DNA from 2 places in the Rahnella sp. EDr1-12 genome. Region 1 is predicted to be linked to the other one. Evidence: predicted binding sites of a transcription regulator. Region 1 holds the regulator's gene; the other holds the start of a gene.
What was found. Region 1 encodes LexA, which represses DNA repair genes until DNA is damaged. Its sites were predicted from a motif close to TNCTGTATGTACATACAGNA; they were not measured.

Region 1 (6,352 bases):
ACTGGCACTGGATTCGGGTTTTGAACTGCGTCATTCCGTGGTCGAAGCGCATGGCTTGTGCGGCGACTGCAAGGTCGTTGAAACCTGCGAGAGCCACGATCACTGCGATCACGATCATTCAATTGTGGTGAAGAAACGCTGATGGGTCGGGTTTAAAGCGGAGTTTATAGCGGAAGGTCATTAGCGGGTGAAATGTTCGGGTAATGGACGTTTTGCACAAGTTTATACAGTGAAGCAGTTGGGTACATCCGTGTACCCGTATCCTGAAGCGTTCCGGGTAGGAGCAGCTAAATCTCAGGATACGTCACTGACACGCGAGGGGGAGTCGCGCTTTACCAGTGATATTTGTTGCTTGATTCCCAATCTTTGAGCTCTTTTTCGGCCTGATCTTTCTGATAGCCGTAACGCTCCTGAATCTTCCCTACCAGCTGATCGCGTTTACCTTCAACGACAGTCAGGTCATCATCGGTCAGCTTGCCCCATTTTTCTTTTACTTTGCCTTTAAACTGCTTCCAGTTACCGTCGGCTTGGTCCTTATTCATAAAATATCTCCTGTTACCTTAGGGTTGTGGAGCTGCGGATTACCGCTGCAGCTCGGGCTTAACACTTTAAAGGTTAGTAGAGAATTTCGATTTATCCTGCCATCGGAGGGATAAAAACCATTATTAGGATTATTCCAAAGCACGATATAACGGCAACCCGCGATTACCCACCGTTTGAAAAGCCCGCTAATTCAGTGAACTGACGATGAAAACCAGCTGTCGCGCTGCCAGTAGCGGTGCCATATCCAGCCCAGTGCAATACCACGTAATCCGAGGAACACCGTCAGCGCCAGCCAAAGCGCGTGGTTACCCAATATTGGCAAAGTGAACAGCGTCAGCCCGTACCCCAGCGCGGCAACCGCCATACTGTTACGCATATCCCTTCCGCGCGTGGCGCCGATAAACATCCCGTCGAGCAGATAACACCACACCGCCACCAGCGGCAGAACAATCTGCCAGCCAAGATAACGATCGGCCAGCTGGCGCAGCTCCGGTAACGACGTCAGCGCATTGATAATCTGTTCACCGGTCAGCGCGTATATCAGTGCAAATGCCAGAGCGACCAGCCCGGCCTGACGGCATGCGGCACGCCAGACATTGAGCAATTTTTCGCGATTGCGGGCGCCAAACGCCTCACCTGAATGGGCTTCAATGGCGTAAGCAAAACCGTCGAGCGCAAAAGCGGTGAAGGTCAGAAGATTCATCAACACGGCATTGACCGCCACAATATGGCTGCCCAGACGCGCCCCCAGAATGGTCAGTGAGGCAAAGCAAAGTTGAAGAAGCAGTGAGCGCAGCATAATGTCGCGGTTAAGACTTAACAGCCGCCGCAGATCACCGCGCCAGGCAGAGGTTAACAGCGCAGGGCTGATGCCCCGGCGCTGCATCACGCGCCAGACCAAAAACAATCCGATAAACAGCGTAAAATATTCTGAGCAGGCCGTGGCCGTGGCGGCACCACGGACATTCCAGCCAAGCCCTATCACCAGCCAAAGATCCAACACGATGTTCAGCAGATTACCGGCAATCAGCAGCATTACCGGCCCGCGCACGTACTGGATACCAAGCAGCCAGCCCAAAATCACCAGATTTGCCAGAGACGCAGGGGCGCTGTACCAGCGGATCTCCAGAAAAAGCCGCGCCTGTTCAAGCACAGACTGGCTCCCGCCGACGATGTGAAAAGCGCCTTCCATCAGAGGGTGGCGGAAAAGCAAGATCACCACACCGGCGAGCACGGCCAGAAGAAAGGGTTGTACGAACGCGCGGGCCAGCAACAGGTTGTCTTGCGCTCCGAGCGCCTGAGCGGTCATACCGGTGGTACTCATGCGCAGAAAGAGCAGCATCATAAACAGGAAGGTGGTGATCATCGAACCGACCGCAACGCCGCCAAGATAGTCGGGGCTGTCGAGATGACCGATCACTGCCGTATCCACTAACCCCAGCAACGGCACGGTGATATTGGAAAAAATCATCGGTAGCGCGAGCATCCAGAGGGCTTTATCGGTCGGGCTCAAAAAGGTGTGTTTTAGCTTTTGAAGAAGGGAATGTTGTTGCATAGAGAATCTCATGCCGGAGGTTCGGGATATGCCTGTAAATGACATCGCCCCGAGAGGGGCGACGAGATGAAACGTTAAAGCTTAGCGGTATGTCAGAGGCGGCTCACGACCCGCAAATCAAAAACATGACCCTTTGGATCAACAATTTGACCCAGTCATTCGAGTTACATCAAGGCGGCAACTGAACGAACGTCGGGGGCATACACAAGTATGTGACCAGGGTTCGCGAAGGCAGCCAACACAGAGATAGCCCGAAGTACGAAGGTTAAATCCAGTCGCCGTTGCGAATAACGCCTACGGCCAACCCTTCAATACTGAAATTCTGCTCACGTAAATCCACCACGATAGGCTGGAACTCGCTGTTTTCCGGCAATAACTGCACCACGCTGCCCTGTTTTTTCAGGCGTTTCACGGTGACTTCATCATCAATACGGGCTACGACAACCTGACCATTACGCACGTCCTGCGTTTTATGAACAGCCAGTAAATCGCCGTCGAGGATACCGATATCACGCATCGACATACCGCTGACACGCAGCAGGAAATCGGCGCTCGGCTTAAACATCGCCGGATCAACCTGATAATGCCCTTCGATATGTTGCTGAGCGAGCAGAGGTTCACCGGCGGCAACGCGGCCGATCAGCGGTAAACCTTCTTCTTCTTCCATCAGCAGACGAATACCGCGTGACGCGCCGGAAACAATCTCGATCACGCCTTTACGTGCCAGCGCTTTCAGATGTTCTTCCGCAGCATTCGGGGAACGGAACCCAAGACGAGCGGCAATCTCCGCGCGGGTTGGTGGCATACCCGTGGTGGAGATATGATCGCGAATCAGGTCATAGACCTCTTGTTGTCTGGTCGTTAAAGCTTTCATTCCGCCCCCTGGTTGTTTATACAGTCTAGCTGTGAGTATATACAGCTAAACGGGCAATGAAAACCTAAGATTGAATAAAAACAGTGCATAAGCACGATTACTGGAAGACAGATTCCAAATCAGAACCATCGCGGCCAAAAGATGCTGACCCAGACAAAAATCGCCAATATGATGGTGAGCAGTACGGCAGCCGAGCCAATATCTTTTGCACGGCCAGAAAGAACGTGGAACTCAGGTCCGATGCGGTCAATCGCACATTCCACGGCGCTGTTGAGCAGTTCGACCACGCAAACCAGCACCACTGAGCCTATGAGTAAGATGCGTTCAATGCTGCTGACATCGAACCAGAAAGAGAGAAAAATTAACGGGATAGCAGCGCTGGCTTCCTGACGAAAGGCAGCTTCATTCTGCCATGCCGCTTTCAGCCCTTTCCATGAGTAACCGGCTGCTTTATAAATTCGGGTAAATCCAGTGACTTGGTTCGCCATTCTGTTACTGATCCTTGAGGGGTTGTCCTTCGGGTGTTTGATGCATTTTAGCGGTTTAATGGTATCTCATCACCACAGATCTCATTTGAGCTTTCTGGTATCCTTGCGGCGAAATGGCTAACAAGAGGCTTCACGTTTTTATGTCAGGTTGGCGTAGACTTTATTACACATTATTGAATTTACCGCTTTCGATGCTGGTAAAGAGCAAAGTCATACCTACAGATCCGGTTACCGAGTTGCACTTAGACCCGACGCGCCCGATCCTGTACGTATTACCTTATAACTCCAAAGCAGATTTGCTGACCCTGCGTGCGCAGTGTCTCGCCCAGAATTTGCCCGATCCCCTGATCCCGCTGGATATCGACGGAACGCTGCTGCCAAGCCACGTGTTTATCGCGGAAGGCCCGCGCGTGTTCTCGTATTACACGCCGAAGCAGGAATCCGTAAAGCTGTTCCATGACTATCTGGACCTGCACCGCAATAACCCGGAATTAGACATTCAGATGTTGCCGGTGTCGGTGATGTTCGGTCGGGCACCAGGCCGTGAAGGTCAGGACACGCCGCATCTGCGCGTGCTGAACGGGATCCAGAAATTCTTCGCCGTATTGTGGCTGGGCCGCGACAGTTTTGTCCGTTTCTCCAATACCGTTTCGTTGCGCTACATGGCGACCGAGCACGGGACGGATAAAACCATCGCGCAGAAACTGGCCCGCGTAGCGCGTATGCACTTCTCCCGTCTGCGTCTGGCGGCCGTCGGTCCTCGTCTTCCTGCCCGTCAGGATTTGTTCAATAAGCTGCTGGCCTCTAAAGCCATCGAAAAAGCGATTGAAGACGAAGCGCGCAGCAAGAAAATTTCTCATGAAAAAGCCCAGCAAAACGCTATCGCACTGATGGAGGAAATTGCCGCAAACTTCTCTTATGAAGCCGTGCGCCTTTCTGACCGCGTGCTGAGCTGGACGTGGAACCGCCTGTATAAGGGCATCAACGTCAACAATGCCGAGCGCGTACGCCAGTTAGCGCAAGACGGACAGGAAATCGTGTATGTGCCCTGCCACCGCAGCCACATGGATTACCTGCTGTTGTCTTACGTGCTTTATCACCAGGGGCTGGTGCCACCGCACATTGCTGCCGGTATCAACCTGAATTTCTGGCCAGCCGGCCCGATTTTCCGCCGTCTGGGCGCGTTCTTCATTCGCCGTACCTTTAAAGGCAACAAACTGTATTCGACCGTTTTCCGCGAATATCTGGGCGAACTGTTCAGCCGCGGTTATTCAGTCGAATATTTTGTGGAAGGGGGCCGTTCACGCACCGGACGCCTGCTGGAGCCAAAAACAGGTACGCTGGCAATGACCATTCAGGCCATGCTGCGCGGCGGTTCACGTCCGATTACGCTGGTGCCGATTTACATCGGTTACGAGCACGTGATGGAAGTGGGCACTTACGCCAAAGAGTTGCGCGGCGCGACCAAAGAAAAAGAGAGCCTGACCCAGATGCTCAATGGCCTGCGTAAACTGCGCAACCTCGGCCAGGGTTATGTGAACTTCGGCGAGCCGCTGCATCTGACCACTTATCTGAACCAGAACGTACCAACCTGGCGTGAAGCGATCGACCCTATTGAAGCGCAACGTCCGAGCTGGCTGACGCCAACGGTGCAGGATCTGGCTGAGCAGATTATGGTGCGTATCAACAACTCAGCGGCGGCTAACGCCATGAACCTGTGTTGCACCGCGCTGCTGGCATCGCGTCAGCGCTCACTGACCCGCGAACAGCTGACCGAACAGATCGACTGTTATCTGCAATTGCTGCGCAATGTGCCGTATAACGCGGATTCGACCGTGCCTGATCTGACCGCTAATCAGTTGCTCGATCACGCGCTGAACATGAACAAGTTCCAGGTCGAAAAAGATAACATTGGCGACATCATCGTTCTGCCGCGTGAACAGGCCGTGCTGATGACGTATTACCGCAACAACATCCATCATATGCTGGTGTTGCCGTCGCTGATTTCGAGCATTGTGATGCACCATCGTCAGGTTAGCCGCGCGGAATTACTGCGTCAGGTTGAGCTGATTTATCCGATGCTGAAAGCTGAACTGTTTATGCATTTCGACAAAGCCGAGCTGCCGCAGGTGCTGGATGTGCTGACGCTTGAGCTGGCACGTCAGCAGATTATTCATCTGGAAGATGATGAGTTATCGCTGAACCCGGCGCGTATCCGCACGCTGCAACTGCTGGCTGCGGGTGTGCGTGAAACGCTGCAACGTTATGCGATCACCTTCTCCCTGCTCACCACGAATCCAAGCATCAACCGTGGTGCGCTGGAAAAAGAGAGCCGGATTATGGCTCAGCGCCTGTCGGTGCTGCACGGCATCAATGCCCCTGAGTTCTTCGATAAAGCCGTCTTCTCGACGCTGGTCGGCACTCTGCGCGCAGAAGGCTATATCAGCGACAGCGGGGATGCGATTCAGGAACAAACGCGTGAGATTTACATCATGCTGAGTGACCTGATGACGCCGGATATCAAACTCACTATCGAGAGCGCCGGTATGCCTTCAGAGCTGCCACAGCCAACGGAACCTCCGGCTGAGCCTAAGATGGATGTGCGCGACACTGACCACTGATCGCCCGCAGTAACGCGATGAATGGCAGAAAACAAAACGCCCGGACTCTGTAAAAGTCCGGGCGTTTTTTATGCGCGCTCTTCTGGCTGAAAACTTAGAAAGTGAACGCCTGCAGGCTCATCAGAATACCGAGGAACAGCACCAGGCCCACGTAGTTATTCTGGCGGAAGGCCAGAAAACAGGCGTCACGCTCACGTTTGGCAATCAACTTTTGCTGATGGACAAACAGCGCAGCGGCCAGCAGCAGCGACCAGTAGAATGGCGCGCCAAG
Region 2 (6,352 bases), on a different contig from region 1:
GCCAAAAGACAGCGACTATCTGTTGTCGATCAACGCCCAGGGGCGGCTCAAGAACGAAGAAGAGTTCGGCAATATCATCCTGAAAAGCGGTGATAACGGCGAAATTGTTCGTTTGCGCGACGTTGCGCGTATTGAAATGGGCTCCGGAAGTTACGCCCTGCGTTCGCAGCTGAACAATAAAGATGCGGTCGGTATCGGTATCTTCCAGTCACCGGGCGCTAACGCGATTGATCTTTCTGATGCCGTTCGCGCCAAAATGGCCGAGCTGGCTACCCGCTTCCCGGAAGGCATGACCTGGCGGGCGCCGTATGACCCGACGGTGTTTGTGCGTGATTCGATCAGTGCTGTGGTGCATACGCTGCTGGAAGCCGTCGTGCTGGTTGTGCTGGTGGTGATCCTGTTCCTGCAAACCTGGCGTGCGTCGATTATCCCGTTACTCGCGGTACCGATTTCGGTTATCGGCACATTCAGCATTCTGTATTTGCTCGGTTTCTCGCTCAACACGCTCAGTCTTTTCGGGCTGGTGCTGGCGATAGGCATCGTGGTCGATGACGCCATTGTGGTGGTGGAAAACGTCGAGCGAAATATCGAGGAAGGTCTGGCGCCTAGGGAGGCGGCGCATCAGGCAATGCGGGAAGTGTCCGGGCCAATCATTGCCATCGCGCTGGTGCTGTGTGCGGTCTTTGTGCCGATGGCGTTCCTTTCCGGCGTCACCGGTCAGTTCTACAAACAGTTTGCGGTCACCATTGCCATCTCCACCGTGATTTCGGCGATTAACTCCCTGACGCTCTCCCCTGCTCTGGCAGCTCTGTTGCTGAAACCGCACGGCGCGCCAAAGGACATGCCATCAAGACTGATCGACCGTCTGTTCGGCTGGATTTTCCGTCCGTTTAACCGCTTCTTTAACGCCAGTTCACACGGTTATCAGAATGCGGTGTCAAAAACGCTCGGACGACGTGGTGCCGTCTTTGCGGTTTACGTTCTGCTGCTGTGCGGCGCCGCGCTGATGTTCAAAATGGTGCCGGGCGGCTTTATACCGACGCAGGATAAGTTGTACCTGATTGCCGGGGTGAAAATGCCGGAAGGGGCATCGCTGTCACGCACCGATGCCGTGATCCGCAAGATCAGTGCGCTGGGGCTGAGCACCGACGGCGTCAGTGATGCTGTGGCATTTCCGGGGCTGAACGCCTTGCAGTTCACCAATACGCCAAATACCGGCACGGTGTTCTTTGCGCTGAAACCGCTGGGCGAACGTACCCGCACGGCGGCGGAAATTAACGCCGAAATCAACGCCAAGATCTCGCAGATTCAGGAAGGTTTCGCCTTCTCGATTATGCCACCGCCAATTCTCGGATTAGGCCAGGGTTCCGGTTACTCGTTGTATATCCAGGATCGTGCAGGTCTGGGCTACGGCGCGTTGCAGACGGCGATCAACACGATGTCCGGTTCGATTATGCAAACGCCGGGAATGGGCTTCCCTATCTCCTCTTATCAGGCCAACGTTCCGCAGCTGGATGCGCATATTGACCGCGATAAAGCCAAGGCACAGGGCGTTTCTCTCGATGATTTGTTCAGTACCTTGCAGGTGTATCTCGGTTCGTCATACATCAATGACTTCAACCGGTTCGGACGCACCTGGAAAGTGATGGCGCAGGCTGACGGCCAGTTCCGCGACAGCGTGGAAGACATCGCCAATCTGCGTACCCGAAATGACAAAGGTGAAATGGTGCCGATCGGCAGTATGCTGAACATCACCACCACTTACGGGCCTGATCCGGTTATCCGCTATAACGGTTATCCGGCGGCAGATTTGATTGGTGATGCAGATCCGCGCATTTTGTCTTCGACACAAGCGATGACCGAGCTGACAGAAATGTCCAAAAACCTCCTGCCAAATGGCATGAATATCGAATGGACAGATCTGAGCTATCAGCAATCAACACAGGGTAACGCCGCGCTGATTGTGTTCCCGATGTCGGTTCTGCTGGCGTTTCTGGTACTGGCTGCACTTTATGAGAGCTGGACGTTGCCGCTGGCGGTGATCCTGATTGTGCCGATGACCATGCTTTCAGCGCTGTTTGGCGTGTGGCTGACAGGGGGTGATAACAACGTCTTTGTTCAGGTCGGGCTGGTGGTGCTGATGGGGCTGGCATGTAAAAACGCCATCCTGATTGTCGAATTCGCCCGCGAGCTGGAGATGCAGGGCAAAGGGATTGTGGAATCGGCGCTCGAAGCCTGTCGCCTGCGTCTGCGCCCTATCGTCATGACGTCCATTGCCTTTATTGCCGGGACAATACCGCTTATCCTCGGTCACGGCGCTGGTGCAGAAGTGCGCGGCGTCACGGGCATCACCGTTTTCTCCGGAATGCTGGGGGTGACGCTGTTCGGGTTGTTCCTGACGCCGGTATTTTATGTGGCACTGCGCAAGCTGGTGACGCGTAAGCATGCGGTGCAGGAGACGCAGACAGTCTGATTGGTAATGACAGAAAGTAAAAAGCCGGGAAATTATCCCGGCTTTTTTACGTCTGAATGTCGCGAAGTGAGTATCAGATGGCTGATGTTTATTTCGTGCAGAGCGACTTATCTGCGTATTCCGCAGCCAGGTCTTTGGTGCATTTGTACTTGCCGCCACGTTCAAACTCGGCCAGCGCATCGGCTACCGTATGGCGACCCAGCACCTGTAACGACGCCTCTTCAGCCTCATTCACGATATTTTTAAAATAGGTACAGGCATTGGCGCTGACAACACAGCGGGCAGGCACATCGGGACGTGCGGCCCACAGGCGTTTGTCTTCAATCACGGCGCAGTAAATATCACGCAGCGTAATGTCTTCCGCCGGGCGGCCAAGATGAATCGAGCCGGTGCGGCCAAGCGTTGAGACGATAATGCCATGCTGAGTCAGTGGCACCATCAGTTTGCGGATGAAGCTGGAGTTGGCTTCCAGACCTGTAGCTAAGATCGCACTGGTGCAGCGCTGTTCAGCCTTTTGGGACTGAGCGATACAAAACACCATCTGCATGGCTGTCGGAAAGCGATAATCTAACATTTCATTGTCCTGAGAAACCAAGTCTTAGGTTAAGCACCCTATCACAGAGGAATAACCCTGTACGTGAGCTGGTCAATAATATAACAAAGACTGTTGCATTATTGAAGGCGGGGACGGCGTTAACGCACAGAAAGTCACGTTTTGGGCACAAAAAAACCCATCCGGAGATGGGTTTTCTTTAGGCTATTTCTAAGACTTTTGGTCAGGAAATTAGAACTGGTAGATCATGCCAACGCCAACAACATCATCGGTAGAGATGCCGTTGTTTTCGTAGAAATCATCATCGTTGTCCAGCAGGTTGATTTTATAATCAACGTAGGTGGACATATTTTTGTTGAAGTAATAGTTCGCGCCAACAGAAACGTATTTAACCAGGTCTTTGTCGTTGTCTTTTCCGCCATTGCCGTTGTTCAGGTCTTTACCTTTAGACTGCAGGTAAGAAACTTCCGGACGCAGACCGAAGTCGAATTGATATTGTGCAGTGACTTCAAAGTTCTGCGTTTTATTTGCAATGCCGTCATTGCCGTACATGGTCATATTACGGGTTTCAGCATACATGGTCGCCAGGTAGACATTATTTGCGTCGTATTTCGCGCCAACTGTCCAGACGTCAGCTTTGTCACCACGGTTATCAGCAGTTTGATCATTAGTACGGTCAGAAGAGGCATAAGCTGCACCTGCACTGATACCCATACCGAAATCCTAGGTAATTAAATATGCACTAACCTATTGTTTTATATTATTAATACAACCTAATTATCAAGTTTTTTGGTTTGCAAATATCTCTTCCTATCCCTATATGTTTCAACGAATTAAAATTAGTTTTGCAGAAGGGTTTTATTTTACAAAAACAAACATTGCTGTATGTATAACCAGTTAACTTGTTTGGGCGATTTTATGTTTGTTGAGCTGATTTACGACAAAAGAAACATGGCCGGTGTACCGAACGCCAACGCGCTGATCTTGGCTGAATTGACCAAACGCGTGCATGGCACCTTTCCTGATGCTGACGTGAAGGTTAAACCGATGGTGACGGTCAGCAGCATCAACACGGACGCCAGCAAAGCATGGAAGGCAGTTCTGGCGGGAATAGTTGAAGAGATGTTTCTTTGCACTCAGATTGTCGATGGGAAACCCAAATACTCACTTCGCGAGTTGCCCGAATGGGTTTAACGCAACCTTTTGAAATATAACCCGGCCAATGCGCCGGGTTTTTTGTGCCTGTAATCTGGCAAAATCACCGCCCTGCACTATTCTCATAGCAGCTGACAAAAGATCAGCAAGCCTGCCAAGGCCATGAGTACCTACCTACTGATAGCCCGCCGTTAACGCGGGCTCTTTTTTTACCTGTTTTATGGTGAATATCTAAGCATTAGCTAATCTTTAGAGTGGGTGGGATAACCGCCATCCAGAAGCGTAATATTGATACCTTTGATTTTTGCCCGCCTTTAACGCGGGCTCTTTTTTAATAATCAAAACGGGGGGGATTTCTTTAATTACTAAACCATGTTTCATAAGCCAAATTCTCAAGAGCTACTATTATGCTTTTGGGAGCATCGCTCTCGTTCCAAAACTAAATTTAGTGGCGATTCACTGGCCTTCGTTCGCGGAGGCTTTTTTACGCCCTAACACCGCCAATTCAGCAAACAACCTCATTTATGGGCACTGATCTGACGGATTGAGATTTGATTGCCATGCTATCTTTATTTCGTTCTATCTCAAGTAAAGTTCAACTGTAAAAACTGATGTTTATTGCCCGCCTGTCGCGGTCTTTTTTATGAGTTCTTTATCAGTAAGTTTACAGCATGCCTATATCTGTCTTGGCATTGCATATGTATAAATTATTGATTTTAAATATTAATGTATGTAATTATGCTCTCTACACTCACCACTCTACCCTGCTCAAGCACAGCCAATACTGCGTCCCCAATTTCTCTTCTGACTAATAAATTTTCTTCTTCAGTATGCATATCAACCTCAAGTAGTTTTTCACTGAGATTAGCACACAGATTTGCTTAAACCTTCAAATGCATGGCATGTCGTCAAACACATTATTCCTGGCGTCGTAGAGGGATGTGTTCACTTGAGCACCTAACTACTGCATTAAAGGGCTTCCCTCAGGCAACGCAAAAATCTCAATGTAGGGATAGATTTACCTTTGAAATTTCCGGAACAAGAATTTCCCAACCTAGCCAGCGAGCATTCTTTTTTCTTATCAGATAATAATGGTTAAGATATTGATTAGTATTCATTGTACAAATTTATTACAAAAATAATTTAAATTTTAAGATAACTTATATGTACCGTAAGAGTAGAATTATTGTCACAAGAGTTTGAATGAAAAAAGGCTCAAAATATTGTGAAAACCACATTGATTGTGATTGTCGTTTTGGTTTTGGTCATCGGGCTGGTTTTTTGGGTGGTCAAGTCCAGAATGAATGATATAGATAATGATTATTGATAAATAAAATACATTTATAAACTTTAGTTATAAAAACCAATGAAATCAATGTTCACCACCGTGAGAAATCCCTCTTATTAGTTAATAAAATAATTTAACTTTGATAAAAGACTATTTATTTTAGTTAAGTTGCCAAGATAATATAAATTACTACTAAGTGAAATTATTTTTCGTTCGCAAAATGAGCGTTAATGAATTCTTAGCTTTTAAGGTGCCATTTCTAAATCTACACTTCCACCTTACCCCACCTAAAAAACTAAACCCTTATGATTAGCTACTCTTCCGCTTGAGTTAACATGTTCGCGTTATAGTCAATGCGTTCTACCCCTGTAATTTCCAGATGTAAAAACTGATGTTCATTACCCGCCTATGGTGGTTTTTTATGCATCAGAAAGCTTGTTGATAATAGACTGGTAACACTCTGCCTCACGCTCACTGACGCAATGCATGCGCTTATTAGCGAAAACCTTTATTAAGTTTTCACGGCTGATTTCGTAACCATTTTGACGCAAACCAAAGACAACATCCCCAAGAATCACACACATCTCGGCGTACTTTTCTGATTCGTCCATATGTTCACCTATCGATATGACTTTGCTCACCCTTGTTAATAGGTTAGGAAAGCCCGTGCTTATAGGCAAGGTAAGAATTTATGTGGTGGGTTCTTCATAATCTTCGGAGCTGGGGACATCAAAGATAGGTGGCGCTTCCATCCGCGGGTCTTCATTTTCAATCGCGGTATTTTTAATAACTTCGGATTGCTCTTTGATGCTTGCGATCAGTGCTCTTGCATCATCCGGCTTATCCAGTGCCAACTCCACAAGTTCGAATAGAGTCTTGATAG

Region 2: a site for LexA is predicted at 3,906-3,925, ahead of ACO0U8_RS14330 (DinI-like family protein). Genes of this name have one in related genera too.

Annotation. Positions count from the first base shown of each region.
Region 1 covers NZ_JBLZNY010000001.1:2,029,281-2,035,632, forward strand. Annotated here, with positions in the region: gene zur (zinc uptake transcriptional repressor Zur) at 1-142, shown strand, start outside; gene ACO0U8_RS09325 (CsbD family protein) at 333-542, opposite strand; gene dinF (MATE family efflux transporter DinF) at 734-2,098, opposite strand; gene lexA (transcriptional repressor LexA) at 2,364-2,972, opposite strand; gene ACO0U8_RS09340 (diacylglycerol kinase) at 3,092-3,460, opposite strand; gene plsB (glycerol-3-phosphate 1-O-acyltransferase PlsB) at 3,601-6,081, shown strand; gene ubiA (4-hydroxybenzoate octaprenyltransferase) at 6,176-6,352, opposite strand, start outside.
Region 2 covers NZ_JBLZNY010000003.1:82,376-88,727, reverse strand. Annotated here, with positions in the region: gene oqxB (multidrug efflux RND transporter permease subunit OqxB) at 1-2,473, shown strand, start outside; gene ACO0U8_RS14340 (RrF2 family transcriptional regulator) at 2,562-3,047, opposite strand; partial or broken gene ACO0U8_RS14335 (porin) at 3,258-3,749, opposite strand; gene ACO0U8_RS14330 (DinI-like family protein) at 3,945-4,220, shown strand; gene ACO0U8_RS14325 (DUF2767 family protein) at 5,889-6,080, opposite strand; gene ACO0U8_RS14320 (pyocin knob domain-containing S74 family peptidase) at 6,159-6,352, opposite strand, start outside.